DNA from 2 places in the Microbulbifer mixtoriginis genome. Region 1 is predicted to be linked to the other one. Evidence: predicted binding sites of a transcription regulator. Region 1 holds the regulator's gene; the other holds the start of a gene.
The links. Region 1 encodes sigma-54, which starts transcription at its own class of promoters, with help from an activator protein. Its sites were predicted from a motif close to TGGCACANNNNTTGCNNT; they were not measured.
Positions count from the first base shown of each region.

Region 2: ACJJI0_RS16010 (RtcB family protein) is a predicted target of sigma-54. The motif match lies at 5,263-5,280, and genes of this name have one in related genera.

Region 1 is NZ_CP174285.1:4,734,085-4,742,212, forward strand. It holds gene yjgA (ribosome biogenesis factor YjgA) at 6-515, opposite strand; gene mgtE (magnesium transporter) at 580-1,947, opposite strand; gene ACJJI0_RS20705 (HPr family phosphocarrier protein) at 2,054-2,323, opposite strand; gene rapZ (RNase adapter RapZ) at 2,344-3,204, opposite strand; gene ptsN (PTS IIA-like nitrogen regulatory protein PtsN) at 3,332-3,793, opposite strand; gene hpf (ribosome hibernation-promoting factor, HPF/YfiA family) at 3,797-4,087, opposite strand; gene ACJJI0_RS20725 (RNA polymerase factor sigma-54) at 4,269-5,714, opposite strand; gene lptB (LPS export ABC transporter ATP-binding protein) at 5,908-6,633, opposite strand; gene lptA (lipopolysaccharide transport periplasmic protein LptA) at 6,726-7,274, opposite strand; gene lptC (LPS export ABC transporter periplasmic protein LptC) at 7,261-7,827, opposite strand; gene ACJJI0_RS20745 (KdsC family phosphatase) at 7,827-8,128, opposite strand, start outside.
Region 2 is NZ_CP174285.1:3,672,640-3,680,767, reverse strand. It holds gene ACJJI0_RS16025 (amidase) at 1-831, opposite strand, end outside; gene ACJJI0_RS16020 (helix-turn-helix domain-containing protein) at 898-1,782, opposite strand; gene ACJJI0_RS16015 (slipin family protein) at 2,179-3,339, opposite strand; gene ACJJI0_RS16010 (RtcB family protein) at 3,967-5,196, opposite strand; gene rtcR (RNA repair transcriptional activator RtcR) at 5,427-7,025, shown strand; gene ACJJI0_RS16000 (C13 family peptidase) at 7,086-8,128, shown strand, end outside.

The sequences.
Region 1 (8,128 bases):
GAGAACTACTGTGATGCCTGAATAAAGAAATCACGCAGGTAGCGGAACAGCTTGCGCTGATTGCTGGGTGGTTTGCTGTTTTTGATCTCGCGCAGGGAGTCGCGTACCAACTGCCGTAAATGCTGGTGGTCTATCTGGGGGTACTGGTCAAAAAAGGTACCCTGGGCACTATTACCTTCTTCGAGTAGGCGTCTGCGCCAGTCTTCGGCCATTTTATCGAAGCGCAGGTGCTGCTGGTCTCGCTCTTTAAATTTATTCAGCACGGCTTCTATCGCTTCGTGATCTGCACTGCGCATCAGCTTGCCAATATACTGCATTTGGCGACGGCGAGCCTCGTTGGACTTGATTCGCCCCAAGGTGTCTATTGCCTCGCGCATATCCTCATCAATGGGCACCTCGGCGAGCTGGGCTTTAGATAGTTCGGTTAATTGCTTCCCCAGGGCCTGCAGCTCGTGCATCTCCTGTTTTACCTGCGTCTTGCTCTTGGGCAGGTCTTCATCATCGTATTCGTACATCTTCAGTTCCGTATAAAAGTTCCGGATCGTACCGGCTCTGTTTGAGCGGGGAGTGTATTGCCTTTCAGCCAAAATACCAGGTGGCGAGGCCAAGGAAGGACATGAACCCCACCACATCGGTGACGGTTGTCAGTGCGACACTACCGGCTAATGCCGGATCGATTTTTATTGCCCGCAATACAACCGGTAAGATTGCTCCTGCCATCGCTGCCACAATCAAATTGATTACCATGGCCGCAACAATAATGACCGCAATGGTAATGTCGTCAAACCAGAGTGCAGCGATTAGCCCCATCACCAGAGACCAAAGCAGGGCATTAAGGCATGCAGAGCCGAGCTCCCGCGAGAGTAGCCAACTGAGGTTACTTTTGCCAATCTGGCCCAGAGCCATGCCCCTGATCACCACGGTGAGTGTCTGGCTGCCGGCCACCCCCCCCATACTTGCGACAATCGGCATCAATACCGCCAGGGCAACGACCTTTTCCAGCGTATTCTGGAACAGACTGATTACCCATGAGGCCAGAAGGGCTGTGAGCAGATTAATACCGAGCCAGAGGGCGCGCCTGCGCGCAGTGCGCCTTACCGGAGCAAAGGTGTCCTCTTCTTCATCGAGGCCCGCCATACTCATCAGTGAGTGGTCAGCGTCTTCGCGAATAACATCGACGATATCGTCGATTGTAATTCGACCCAGCAGGCGGTTGTGTTCATCCACTACTGGTGCGGTGATCCAGTCATACTTTTCAAATAGCCGGGCCACCTCTGTATCGCGCATATCGGCGGGAATTGGCTCCACATCAGTATTGACGACCTCGCGTACCGTGACAGAGGGGTCTGTGGTGAGAAGCTTTGAAAGCGGTAGCAGCCCGATATATTGGCCGCGTCGGTTGACTACAAATAAGCTATCGGTGGATTCCGGCAGTTGCTCATGGCGGCGTAGGTAGCGCAGTACCACATCCAAGCTTAAGTTGGGGCGCACCGAGATAGTATCGGTGTCCATTAAGCCGCCAGCGGTATTCTCATCGTAAGCGAGTACGCTTTCCACCCGCAGGCGGTCGGTTTCGCTCATTGCTGAGAGGACTTCAGAGACAACACGTTCGGGGAGCTGCTGAAGGATATCGGCGATATCGTCCGCATCCAGCCCCTCCATAATCTCCACCATCTCCTCGGTATCCATGGTATCGAGGATTTGGCTGCGCACTTCATCGGTGAGCTCTTGCAGTACTTCACCTTCGACATCGCGATCAATCAGGTTCCACAGAACTTGGCGAATACGCGGGGGGGAGCTTTCCAATAGCTGCGCAATACTCTGCGGGGTCAGGGTTTTGAGCATGCGCCGGACTTCCTGCCCGGTGCCACTATCGAGGGCGGCGAACAACTCGCTGAGCTGGTTTTGCGCGCGGAACTTGATTTCGGCTTGGGGTGGGCTGGACACGATAAATCCTTACTGCTCAGCGGTGTTTAGGGAGTAGAGACCATAAGAAAGTCGCGGCGTTATTACGCCATGGCGGACTCTATCCAGAGCCGCTCGCCTTTGCAAATTACTCGGCTTCTCCAAAGCGCTCTGAGACGAGAGTGCTGATAGCTCCGAGTGCGTCACTCTCATCACGGCCCTCAACCTCCAGCTCCAACTCTGTGCCCTGCCCGGCGGCAAGTAACATAAGCGCCATAACGCTCTTGCCATCCACCGATCTATCGCCACAGTGCACTTTGATGTTGGAGGAAAAGCGGGCAGAGGTTTGGGCAAACTTACTGGCTGCGCGAGCGTGCAGCCCGAGCTTGTTAATGATGGTGAGGCGCTGTTTTTGCATAGGTAGCGGATTTGTATGGACTATCTCTGTTGTTCGCGGTGACGGACTTGAATATTGCCAAATTTGTGTAGAAAAGTGCGCGCCAGTTGTTCAACCATATAAACTGAGCGATGTCTCCCTCCGGTGCAGCCAATGGAGATGCAGGTGTAGCTGCGATTGCTCTCCTGGAAAGAGGGCAGCCAGTTCTCTAAGAAACCGGTGATATCTGCTTCCATCTTGTTAGTTTTGGGGTGGGAGCGTAAAAATTCGGCTACTTCATGGTCCAGTCCAGTTTTTTTCCTAAGATTGGGTTCCCAGTAGGGATTTGGTAAGCAGCGTAAGTCGAACATCAGGTCGGCATCCACTGGCACTCCATATTTAAAGCCGAAAGACTGGAAAAGTATTGCCATCCCTTCCGAATGTCCGCCCACCACGCGACTTCTAATCAGCTCCCGTAACTCGTGCAAACCGAGGCTACTGGTATCTATCACCATATCCGCTATGGCTGAGACGGGTGTTAGCAGCTCTCTTTCTTGTTTCAAGGCTTCGAGTAAGTGGGTGCAATCATTGCTCAGGGGGTGTTTGCGGCGGGTCTCGCTGAAGCGTTGTACCAGTACAGGTTCGCGGGCGTCCAGGTAGATTACATCACACTCTACGCCGGTACTGCGCAGGGCTTCAATAACACGGGGGGCCTGTTTGATATCCTGCCAGAGGTTGCGAGCGTCTATTCCCAGGGCAAGGGGGGTATCCCCTTTAGTCGTTTGCTGCTCAGCTCGCTTGATGAGTTCGGGTAGTAGGCTAATCGGCAGATTGTCGATGCAGTTAAAGCCCGCATCTTCGAGCAGTTGAAGTGCGGAGCTTTTACCAGAGCCGGAGCGGCCGCTGATGATAATCAAACGCATGGGGACCCCCTCTTTTTAGCTCTTTATACCATTTAATCGTTGATTAAATGGTGTTTATATTCCTGGCGGTAATTTATAAATCGTGACTCCGGAATCGGATTACCAGGATATGAGCGCAAAGCTAGAATCAGGCTGCTGCGGCTGAGTCTATAGCTAGGGCGTAGAGTGCGTCGCTAGTGTCAGCCTGCCTCAACTTGTCCCGGACCTGGGTGTTAGAGAAGAGCGCAGCGATTTCTGCCAGTGTATCGAGATGTTGTTGTTCCGAATCTTCAGGGACCAGTAAGACAAAGAGCAGATCGACAGGCTGTCGGTCGATAGCGTCGAAATCTATGGCGGGTTCTGTAGTGCAGAGCACGCCAATAGGGTGCTCACATCCAGGAAGGCGGCAGTGGGGGATAGCCACACCTTCGCCAATTCCTGTGGAGCCTAGACGCTCGCGTGCTATCAGTTGGTTGAATATGGTGTCAGAGTCATGCTGTGGATATTGTTCGGCTACAGCCTGGGCGATATTGAGCAGCAATTTTTTTTTGCTGCTCCCCGCCAGATGGCAAAGGCTGAGGCGGGGAGAGAGTAAAGCTTCCAGTGTCATAGTTCAGCGGTGGTTCTGCAACTTCTCTTTGTGTTTTTTCAGTTGGCGGTCCAGTTTGTCTGTAAGCGAATCAATGGCCGCATACATGTCCTTGTCTTCCGAACCCGCGCAAAGATCGTGACCATTGATATGTACTCGGGCTTCGGCTTTCTGGATCAGCTTGTCTATGGATAGGATGACTTGCGCGTTGGTTATATTGTCATAATGCCTTGAGAGCTTTTCCAGCTTGTTCTCACAGTAGCTGCGCATTGGCGAGGTAACGTCGACGTGGTGACCACTAATATTGATCTGCATGGATTTCTCCTTACCAGGTGCATCACATTACGGCGAGCCTCCTTTCGGGTCGCAACCCTACTAGGAAGTGGCCCAGAATGGAAGGATACACTCAAAGTTTGGAGTTCGGTTGCGAAGGTGTAGTAATTGGTGCCAGGTTATGACTTGGCCTACCTCATGAGTCGAAACCCAAGCGGCCCCTTCAGACCAAGCGTTTTCGCTCGCTGGAGGAGGGAATTCCCATTGACTCGCGGTATTTCGCCACAGTGCGGCGGGCTACTTTAATACCCTGTTTATCGAGCTCTAGGGTAATTTTGTTATCTGAGAGCGGCTTGCGCGGGGTCTCTGCGTCAATCAGCTTGCGGATCAGGGCGCGGATAGCGGTTGAAGAGGCATCCTCACCGGAGTCTGTGCTGACGTGGCTCGAAAAGAAATACTTGAGCTCAAACACGCCGCGAGGCGTGAGCATGTATTTCTGGGTGGTCACCCTGGATATGGTCGATTCATGCATGCCAATAGATTCAGCAACATCTGCCAGCACCATAGGTCGCATGGCTTCCGGGCCTTCTTCAAAAAAACCTTGCTGCTTTTCGACAATACAGTTGGCTACTTTCAGTAAAGTCTCGTGGCGACTCTGCAGGCTCTTCATAAACCAACGTGCTTCTTGCAGGTGATCCCGCAAAAAATTGTTATCTCTGGAGTTGTCGGCACGCTTGACCAGGGAGGCGTAGTGGTCATTGATACGGATCTTTGGGGTGATCTCTGCATTCAATTCTACGTGCCAGCGAAGGGTTTTGCGGGAAACGACAATATCCGGAATTACATAGTCCGGTTCTTGCCCGCCATAGCTCTCTCCCGGACTGGGGTTTAAGGTCTGGATTAGGCGAATGGCCTCGCCTAGCTGGGCTTCAGTGAGTCGTGTGCGTCGACTCAACTGGCGAAAATCCCTTTTGCCAAGTAAGTCCAAGTGTTTCTCAATAATGTTTTGCGCTTGGCTTAGCCAAGGGGTATTTGGCGGCAACTGCTGCAGTTGTAATTGCAGGCATTCTTTGAGATCCCGAGCCCCGCAGCCAGCGGGATCAAACTGCTGAATAGCCTTTAGAACCGCGAGCACCTCATCTTCATCGATCGATAAAGAGGTGGCGACATCCTGCACAGAAGTACCAAGGAGGCCGCTGGGGGCTATGCCATCAATTAAGTTTTCACCAATCCACTTATCCTGCTCGGATAAGGGGGTCAAGTTCAGCTGCCAGCGTAGATGATCCTGAAGGCCGATGGAGGTGGAGTTACGCTCATAGCTGGAGGAATCTAACTCGTGGCTGCCGCTGTTATTGGTGTAGATATCATCCCAGCGCGAGTCGACGGGCAGCTCATCAGGAATTGCCTGGTCCCAGTCCCCCTCGGCCAGTTCGCGCTCTTCTACCGGCTGTGTTGTGTTTTCCGGTGTTTGTTCAGACTGTGGTTGATTTTCATCCACCTTTACGGATTGCTCTTCGCTATCCGCTTCCAGCATTGGGTTGTTGTCCAGTGCTGCCTGGACCTCCTGCTGCAGATCGAGTGTGGAGAGTTGCAGTAGGCGAATTGCTTGCTGCAACTGGGGGGTCATGGTCAGCTGTGTGCCGAGCTTGAGCTGGAGAGACTGCTTCATAGTGGAGCGCCGCAGGCCGATAAGACAGGGTGTCGATCAAATTGTCCTAAGATGGCGCAGACTACCCCTCTCTTCAATCTATTACAAGCAATAAGCGTGCCGGTCCTGGCGTGATAGCTGGCGCTATGTTTCCAGAATTATGATTATTCCCGTCTTAAGTGAAGAATTTAAGGACAGAAATTGGTGGTTAGCCTCAAATAGTGAATTCGTGTCCCAAATAAACTTCGCGCACCTGTTGGTTGGCGAGAACCTCATCCGGCGTGCCTGCAGCGATGATATGACCTTCACTGACAATGTAAGCGGTCTCACAGATATCCAGCGTTTCGCGAACATTATGGTCTGTGATTAGTACGCCAATATCGCGATCACGCAGGTGGCGGATGATCTCCTTGATATCGTTCACCGATATGGGGTCTACCCCAGCAAAGGGCTCGTCCAACAGGACGAAGCCGGGGTTGGTGGCCAGAGCGCGGGCAATCTCAACTCGGCGTCGTTCTCCACCAGAGAGGGCCATACCCAGGCTTTGCGCGATATGGGTTATATTAAATTCCTCAAGTAGTGCTTGGGCCTGTTGTTGCCGCTCGTCTCTTGAGAGGTCCTTGCGGGTTTCAAGGATTGCTAAGATATTGTCTTTTACCGTCAAGCGGCGAAATACAGAGGCTTCTTGGGGGAGATAACCGATACCTTTGCGTGCGCGTCCGTGCATGGATAGCCGGGTTATATCCTCATCGTCGATCATCACCCTGCCAGCGTCGGCCTGCACCAGCCCGGCAATCATATAAAAGCAGGTTGTTTTGCCGGCACCGTTAGGGCCGAGGAGGCCAACAACCTGTCCACTGGAAACACTGACGGTGACATCCTGGACAACTTTTCTTTTTTTATACTGTTTCGCGAGATGTAACGCTTTGAGCGTTGGCATAGTGTGTACCGAATCTATCCATGCCGCGGGCAGAGTGATGCCCGCCGGTGCAATAATATTTGTTACTTATGATGAGGTATTAAGTAGAGGGTTTACTGGCCTTGATTATCATTGGCGTCTTGCGAGCTCTCTTTCTTCTCGGGTTTCCAGGTCATCTCTACACGCCCTTTCCCAGTTTGGCCCTTGGCGCTCATTTGCTCGGTAGTGAGATCGTAGTCAATTTTTTCCGCTGTCAGTGTGTTGCCTTCCCGGTCAACATGGGCTTTACCGGTTAGTTGCAACTCCTCAGAGCCCACTTGATATACAATGCGTTGGGCTCTGGCTTTTACGGGGTTCTCGCCCTGGAGGATCTTTTGCTGGAAATGTGCGGGTTTGCCCACGGCCACTACACGACTAATCTCCTTTTCTGGAGTGAAATAAACCTCAACGCGGTCTGCCCGTATTTTTAAAGAGCCCTGAGTTATAACAACATTGTTGCTATATACCACCAAGTTATTATTTAGACCTGCATTCATTGCATCAGAGCTGATATTGATCCGCTGTTGGCGGTCCTCAGGCAGTGCAAAAGCTGATGAGGCTGTGAGCAGGAGCGCTGCGATGGTGGAGACTTTTAACAGGTGGCGGTAATTAGTCAGTGTCATAGATGCTCTTTACATCGGATAGGATTTCCATCCGGTCTTCATTCAAGTAAGCGCGCATGCCTTTGCCGGTGGTGCGGTTTTGGCCAGAGCTTATAGTAACAACTTTGTCTGTCTCGGCGAATTCCTTCGCGGGGAGAATCGTAATACTGGACGTTTCCAATTTGATGCCGCCTGGGGTGGGTAGTTCATCAATTTCTACATCGCCACTCAGGACTACTCGTTCACCGCGATTGTGTGCCACCCCTTCTCGGGACTCGGTACGCCATTTAGGCTGGTCATCTTGGTAAAAAACCATGCGAGGTTCGGTCAGGTCTGCCCGGTCACGGCGTTTAAACTGGTAGTAGGTTATCTGGTCCGCGTCCACGCGATAGGCTAGATTTCCTTCCTCATTAAAGTGGCGTGTTTTGGCATTTCGGATGATTAGCTCTGCCGCTTTGTCATGCTGCTGGGGGGTAGGTCGAACCCCCAGCAGCTGATCAGGTGGGCTCTCTGAAAGCCACAGGCCAACACTGATTAGCGATATTACTAATAGCAGCGGTAGCCAGGTGCGCATTATTTCTCTCCAATGTAGGGGGCGAGGGCAGAATCAAATGTTCCCTGGGCCAGCATAATTCGATCACAAGCTTCGCGCACTGCACCTTCACCACCGCAGGCTCGAGTTATCCACAGGGCACGTTCTATGACTGGAGGAGCTGCATTGGGAGGAGCTATGGGGCAGCCGATACGGGTCATAACCAGTAGGTCAGGATAGTCGTCGCCAATATAGGCGATATCTTCCAGGCGGCATGACTCGTCGGACAAGAGTTCCTGCAGTGCAGTAAATTTGTCCTCGCGCCCTTGGATCAGTTTAGTGA
Region 2 (8,128 bases), 1.1 Mb from region 1:
ATCTTTTGGTTGAGCCTGTACTACGTGAACCCCAGATTCTTCCCATACGTTTTTCGCATTTTCAAAACATTTAACGATGCTCTTACAAACTTCAATACCGCCGCTATCGACACTCCAGTTGACCTTTGGCATTTTAAATTCTTTCTGCCCAACGTCTGGCTGGTTATTCATATGTGTCCATACCAGGTCCAAGTCATCGCAAGTTCTGGCAATCGGCCCTATTCGAGCAAAATGCTTCAGCGGTGCAGCCTGGTTTGGCATAGTCCCATCAATGGGAATGGCATCCTCGCTCGGCAGAAGACTAAACACACCACAAAATGAGGCAGGGATACGCAAAGACCCACTCAAGTCTGTACCAATATCGACAAAGCTCATCCCCGCTGCTATCGCAGCTGCACCGCCACCACTACTCCCGCCCGGTGTGTATTCTAAATTCCAAGGGTTGTTAGTGGTGCCAAATAGAGTATTACTGCACTGAAAGTCCATCGAGAGGGGCGGGAGATTCGTTTTACCCATAACCTGAGCACCAGCATTCAGCAGTCGTTCCACGGCAGATGCGGTTTGGGTAGGGTGGAATCCCTTGTAACGCTCCGACCCGAATGTGCAGGCCATCCCGCGATAGTAAATTTGATCTTTCAGGGTGATGGGCAAACCCGCCAACGGACGCATATTACTTGTAGGCTGGTTTTCATTAAGTGTTACAACGGCATTGATCATCGGGTTGAGGCGCTGTATACGTTCTAGCTGGTGGTGTATTACCTCTTTGGCCTGGATATCGCCTGCCGATAAGGCTGCACAAATCTGGGTGGCTGGGTATTGATGAAGTTGCATGGCTTAATCCCGAACAATTTTGTTCCGGACGAATTTAGCAAGTAAAGTGGAAACCTGCTGTTCCTATCATGCTTTTCTGAGTGGAATATAAATACGAGTGAGTTGTTTTGCTGGGTCGATGTAGTTCGGTGTTCCCGAATAAGCTTCGAACGGAAATTCATCACGCAGCCTATACGCTGTCTGAGCAAGCCAGTTGCGATAAATCTGGTTCCAAGTTTGGTAGAGGAATTTGTAATCCCCCCAGTGTTCAAAGACCGCCCATGTTCCAGCGTCGAACATGTGCCAATTATAGCTTTTGTTGTTGTTCGGGCGTTCTGAGTAGGCTCCACCGTACCAAACTGTAACGGTATCATCATTGAGCATCTGGGGGGTGTTAGGAAAACAGCTCATCAAGAATTGATCCGGCGGCACTGTCTCTTTCAGTAGCGCTAAAAAATATGCACCAATATCCAAATCACTCTTGTGGAAAAATTGGCCTTCATAGGTTCCTCTCGACTGCTGAAACCGGAAATAGAATGGTCGTAGAGTGACGATCTCGACTGGCTCAATCACCTGGCGCGGCGGCTGATTGATCAAATACGGGCGGCCCTGTTGCACCCCTGTTTCCGCGGCTTCGGGAGAATTGCGAAAAGCAGAGGGGCTTATTCCGAACTGTTTTTTGAATGCCCGAGAAAAAGCGCTATGGGTTTGAAAACCGCAATTTATTGCAAGCTGCAGTAAGTTGATGTTTGGAGTGTTGGTGAGTTCCAATGCTGCGGTCTCCAGACGGCGCACCGCAATATAGCGATTCACAGGTTCTCCCATATAGGCAAAAAACAATCGTTGAAAATGAAAAGGCGACAGATGAACATGATTAGCAATATCGGTAATTTTCAAATTTCTATGAAGGTTTTCCTCAATTAACTGCGCTGCTTGAGTTACTTTATTTCTATTTTTATCTAACCTCTTCATCGGATTATTTTAGTTACCCTTGAACCGATTTCTCATGAAAAATCTACAGCCAATATTTATATCTTCATCCAGCTTCTTTTTCTGCACCTATACACATTAACGTCGGTAAAAAATTCTTTTTGGCAATAACAAACTGAGGAATTTTTTATTGTAGGTGCAGCGTTTAAAGCATAATTTGCTTACACCACTGGTCTACAATAGCGGTGACAATACGATTTGAAAGGCCAGGCTTTTACGGCCTGCACGAATAGTTTTAATAAGAATCGGCATTCCCAGGCACAAGGACAAAGTAAGGGAGGTCCGCAAAATCTGTCTGCGGCCCTTCCCCTGAGCACCGTCTATCTTAGTCACTGCCTAAGTCCTTAAAACTCAAAGCTTACTCGGTGGCTTGCTACCTTAAGCTGTTGGACGCAGTTTCACCAGATCATTAAGAACGCCTTCTAGGCCGCCATAAACTGAAATTTTATCGATGCGTGTACTGACTTTTTCTAAGGATTCCAATTCTTTTAGACGCAGTAATGTAGGATTGTTATCCATCATCTTGGCAGTGTTATGCAGGGAGCGCATAGCCTGGGTCTCTTCACGACGCTTTATTAAATTCGCTTCAGACTCCTTCTGAGCTTCCACTACCTGATTAAGAATCATCTTCATGTCGCCCGGTAAGATAATATCTTTCACTCCGACACTGACAATTTCGATACCGTAATGCGCTAGTTTTTTATGGATCCCCGTTGCAATAACAATATTCAGCCGATCTTTATCTGCTAATAAGCTATCCAGAGTCTGGGTACCCACCGCTTCACGCAAACTTAGTTGTAATTCACGATAAATATGGTTTTTATAATCACTGAGCTTCAATGCCACCCGCTGTGGATCTGTAATCTTGAAACTGCCACTTAAGTTGATACGCAGGCTAACTCTATCTTTGGTTAGAATTTCCTGGCCACTCACTTCAATAGTTTGCAGGCGCATATCTATCAATTTCACTGCGATAGAGCGATTGTATTTCCAAAACCCATAGCGACCCGGCTGCAGCGCTTTCTCCAACTTTCCATTGACAACTAAAAGACCCACATGCTCATCGGGAACTTCGTTATAGCTTACCGCCTGAGCAGCGATGCGTATTTGGCTTGCGCAGGCACCGCGACCGAGAAGCCCCAGTACATTGTCATCAATGGTGTATTCCCTGGAAATATCCACAATACCTACACGAACGGTTTCCCCTCCTTTCCATACGGCCCGGTATGAACCAGGGGGAAGGATATCTACCAGGTTACCATCCCGATAGAAAAGTCCGACTTGCTGATCAGACAATTCGTAGGACTGCAAATATTCACCTAACACTTCGCTATAAGTATTCAGTAGGAATTTTGCTTTAATCGCATCAAAAACCACCTCAGTAATATCATAGGTCTCCACCCGTACATCACCTGAGAGCAGCCAAATACGGTGACGCCCTGGTGGCAGCACCCTTTCAAATCGGCTGCGGCGAAACAGCAGTGCTCGCTCGTTATCAGCCACATTGACAATCTTCCATATTTTAAAGAGAGACTTCATTTCTCCGATCTCTTATCATTTTATTCCTTTAGGGTGGGGCCCACTCGATCTCAGAGTGGCCCAACGCTTATACACAGAGGGTGCAAAATACAGCGGTTCTGCAAAGTTCTTCTTGCACCCATCCTGGGTAACGAAGCCAACATCCTTGGCCAAAATAGAATCAATGCAAATGCTGTAATCCACACGCACAGCGTAAACCCACGCAAGGCGACACTGCCGCCGGCGTGCCTTTATGGCTAGCTATTGCTGCAATTCCCAATAACCGAAACCATAAGGCACTGTAGGCCCCGGATAGATTTCAACAAAGAAGGCTTCTTTGTGGGGACTCGAACCCCAGGCTCTCGCCTTCCCTTAAAGTCGCTTTCCAGGCGACATGACTTTGACAGGAATCGAACCTGTAACAAACCGATTTAACGGTTGCTCTACCAATTGAGCGACAAAGTTAGCGTTTGAAGATTGCCCCAGTGGGTACACCTACCGCCAGCGTCGGGGGTGCCAGGCCGGCATACAGAACCGGCTCCGCTGACTGGAACACAAACATTCAAACTTGCTTGCGGAGAGCCTGCCCTTTGGGCATAACTTCCGACATTCCTCACTATTAAACGCCTTATCCCTGGCCGGTGCTAACTATCCTTTGACACAGACTACCTGCTTGAGGGTGTAAACGATTTCCACCAGGTCTTTTTGTGCTGCCATAACCTTCTCAATAGGTTTGTAGGCCGATGGGGTTTCGTCGATCACACCTTCATCTTTACGGCATTCCACGTCGACAGTAGCCGCGTGATGCTCTTCCAGGGATACCAGTTTTTTCGCCTTGGTGCGGGACATCACCCGCCCGGCACCATGGCTACAGCTGCAGAAGCTTTCCTCGTTTCCTAACCCCCGCACAATAAAAGACTTGGCCCCCATACTTCCGGGAATAATGCCCATTTCATCAACACGCGCCCTTACAGCGCCCTTGCGCGTTACCAGTACCTCCTTGCCGTAGTGTTGTTCGCGGGAAACGTAATTGTGATGGCAGTTTACCGCCTCCATACGCGCCTCAAAATCCATACCCAGTGCCTGCTTCACCGCGCCAATAGTGCGTACCATCATGACTTCACGGTTGATGCGAGCAAATTCCTGCGCCCACTCCACCGCCTGCACATAGTCATTGAAATGCTCACTACCCTCAGTGAAATAGGCCAAGTCACTATCGGGCAAGTGGATATGCCAGCGTTCCATATCCCGCTTGGCCTTTTCGATAAAGTAGGTACCAATACGGTTACCCACACCACGAGAGCCGCTGTGCAACATCAACCACACGCTGCCTTGCTCATCCAGGCACATCTCAATAAAGTGATTACCGGTACCAAGCGTTCCCAAGTGATTGATATTATTTGTATTTTTCAATACTGGGTGCTTCTCTTTCAGCACCTCAAACTGCGCTGCCAAAGGTGCCCAGCCGGCAAGTGCATCGTCCGGCGGATTCTCCCAGGCCCCCTTATCCCGACCCCTACCCCGGTGCCGACCAGTGCGGCCGTGGGGCACGGCGCGCTCAATAGCACTGCGGACGCCCGCCAGGTTGTCTGGCAGCTGTGCTGCAGTGAGGCTGGTGCGGACTGCCATCATGCCACAGCCAATATCCACACCCACGGCTGCGGGGATTACCGCTCCCAGGGTGGGTACCACACTGCCAATGGTGGCGCCTTTGCCCAGGTGTACATCGGGCATTGCCGCCACCCACTTGTGGATAAAAGGCAACTGCGAAATATTTTTAAGCTGCGCCCTGGCTTCTTCTTCAAAGGGCACACCTAAGGTCCAAGACTTAATCGGTACCCCACCTGCCTGCATCACTTCATACGGCAATGGTTTCATCTCTCGCTCCTTTAAGAATCTCATGAAACCGCGTTTACCACTTCACGCGCTTCTTTTGCCATTGATATAGCGAATTGAGTGCCAACTTTTGCAGAAACTTTCCCAATTTCTGTAACTCATTGTTTTTTATGAAAAAATTATTTTATCAGTAGCGTTCTAAGGGAGGGTTAGCCCAGTACGATGTATAGAAAATCTATCTTTTAAGATAGCTATTTATTATTTTAGATAGTATGAAAACAGTAGCTATCAGTATTCTCGGCACGACTAAAGATCGGCGCGGTAAAAGTGACAAGCGTTGGGACAAGTGGCGCCCCAATATCTCTATGTGCCAGCACGATGACCTGCTGATCGATCGGCTTGAGCTCCTTTTCGACAACCACTCGAAAAACCTGGCAGACCAGGTCACTGAGGACATTGCACGTATTTCCCCTGAAACCAACGTGGTCCATCACCGGGTCAACTTCAATGACCCCTGGGATTTCGAGAGTGTGTACAGCAACCTGCTGGATTTCGCCCGCGATTACGCTTTTAAGCCGGATCAGGAGCAATACCTGGTACATATCACAACTGGCACCCACGTGGCCCAGATCTGTCTCTACCTGCTCACAGAGGCCGGTTATTTCCCTGGGCGCCTGCTGCAAACTTCTCCTGCACAGAAAAACAGTAATTTGCCGGATCAGTACCAGATTATCGATTTGGATCTATCCAAGTACGACCAGATTGCCTCACGTTTCCAGCGAGAACACCAGGAGGGCACCACCTACCTGAAAGGCGGTATCGAAACCAACAACCAGGCCTTTAACCAGATGATCGAGCAGTTAGAGCAGGTCTCTATTCGCTCCGATGCGCCCATTCTCATTACAGGACCGACGGGGGCAGGAAAATCCCAGCTGGCCCAGCGTGTCTATGAGTTACGTAAACAACGCGGAAAATTGGAAGGAGGCCTGGTAGCAGTAAACTGCGCCACCCTGCGTGGTGAGAATGCCATGTCCGCCCTATTCGGCCACCGCAAAGGGGCCTTTACCGGTGCCACCACACACCGCCCTGGGCTATTAATGGAGGCGGATAAGGGTCTGCTATTTCTGGATGAGATTGGCGAGTTGGGACTGGACGAACAGGCAATGCTACTGCGGGCCATAGAGCACAAGCGCTTTATGCCCTTTGGCTCAGATAAAGAAGTGAGCAGTCACTTCCAGCTGATCGCTGGCACCAACCGGGATCTAGTACAGCTCAGTCGCGAGGGTAAGTTTCGTGCAGACCTGCTGGCCCGTATCGACTTATGGACCTACCGCCTACCCTCTCTGCGTGAGCGTATTGAAGACCTGGAACCCAATATCGACTTTGAGCTTGAAGCCTTCTCCACAAAGTCTGGCCACCTGGTGAGCTTCAATAAAGCGGCGCGGGAGAGGTACCTGAACTTTGGCCGCTCGGTAGAGGCCAGCTGGTCAGCGAACTTTCGCGATCTTAACGCCAGTATCCTGCGCATGGGCACCCTCGCCGACGGCGGGCGTATCACGACCCAGGTAGTGGAGGAGGAAATTCACAGATTACAGATTAAGTGGCAAAGCCCACAGAGTAAGTCATCACTGCCCTTGGCCCGTATTGAAACTTTGTTGGGCCGTGACCGCATCGAACAGATGGATTACTACGAGCAGATCAAGCTGGCGGGACTGATTCAAGTTTGTGAGGAGTCCAACTCTATGGCGGCGGCCGGACGCAAACTGTTCCAAGTAAGCCGCACAGCAAAAAAATCCAATAACGACTCTCACCGGATACGCCAACTTTTAGATAAATACGGTCTTAAATTCGACCAACTGAATAAAACATAGAGGCCGCCTGGCACCATTTTTTGTTAGTCTCATTCCTAAACCCTGATGCTGGATCATGGAATGAGATCTATCTACTTTTTCCCGCTTATTTTTTTACTCAGTGCCTGCGAGCCAACTCAGTTTGCAGGCGGAACCGCCTTGCCAGATGGCTCGGTATACAAGGGCGATATGTTAAACGGCCTATTTCATGGGCAGGGCCAACTCGAATGGCCCAATGGCAGCCTTTATCGTGGCTTCTTTCGAGAAGGCCGCATGACGGGCGAAGGCGTATTAACCGGAAATGATGGTTGTACTTATGAAGGCGAGTTTCTCAATGGGGAGCCCCACGGCAAAGGTCGCTATACCTGCAATGGAACTGTGTGGATAGGTGAATTCCTTGAAGGGGAGCTAAAAAACGGTACGTTAAATTGGGATGACGGTGACATTTACCATGGCGAGTTTTTGGCTTTTGACCCTCATGGCGAAGGCAAACTCAGTACCGATGATGGCAGCCTTTATCAGGGCACTTTTGAAAACGGCTATTTAATACAAGGCAACTACTCGGATAGCGATGGCTATCGTTATACCGGCGGCTTCGAGTACGGCTCATACTCTGGCGAGGGTGAACTCACTCAGCCTGACGGCACTGTGATCCATGCCACATTCAGCTATGGGGAAGCTGAGGGGGAAGGTACACAAATTAGTACGGATGCTGAAGGCAACATTATCGAGAAACCTGGCTATTTCTCCGAAGGTATTTATTACCCTAGCGAAGCTGCTTGGCGCGCACTGGCGAATATACCCGGCGCCCAAGCGGAAACCCGCCTCTACAGTGAGAGTGAACGCTTACGAAATGCTATAAACGCACTGCCCCCACAAAGACCCGGCATCCGTGATATTTACACACTACTAGTAGGTGGTGATGGTACCTCTCCGGTATTTGCAAGGGAGCTGGAGTGGGTGGCAGAACGCCTAGATAAAGCTTTTGATATCGACCAGCGACTGCTGCGCCTTAGTAACGGTGGCGGTTACGGTTTTCCCTTGGCCACTCGAACCAGTATCCAGGAAAGTCTAACAGCTCTAGATCAACTGATGGACCCCAAAGAAGATCTGCTTCTGGTGCA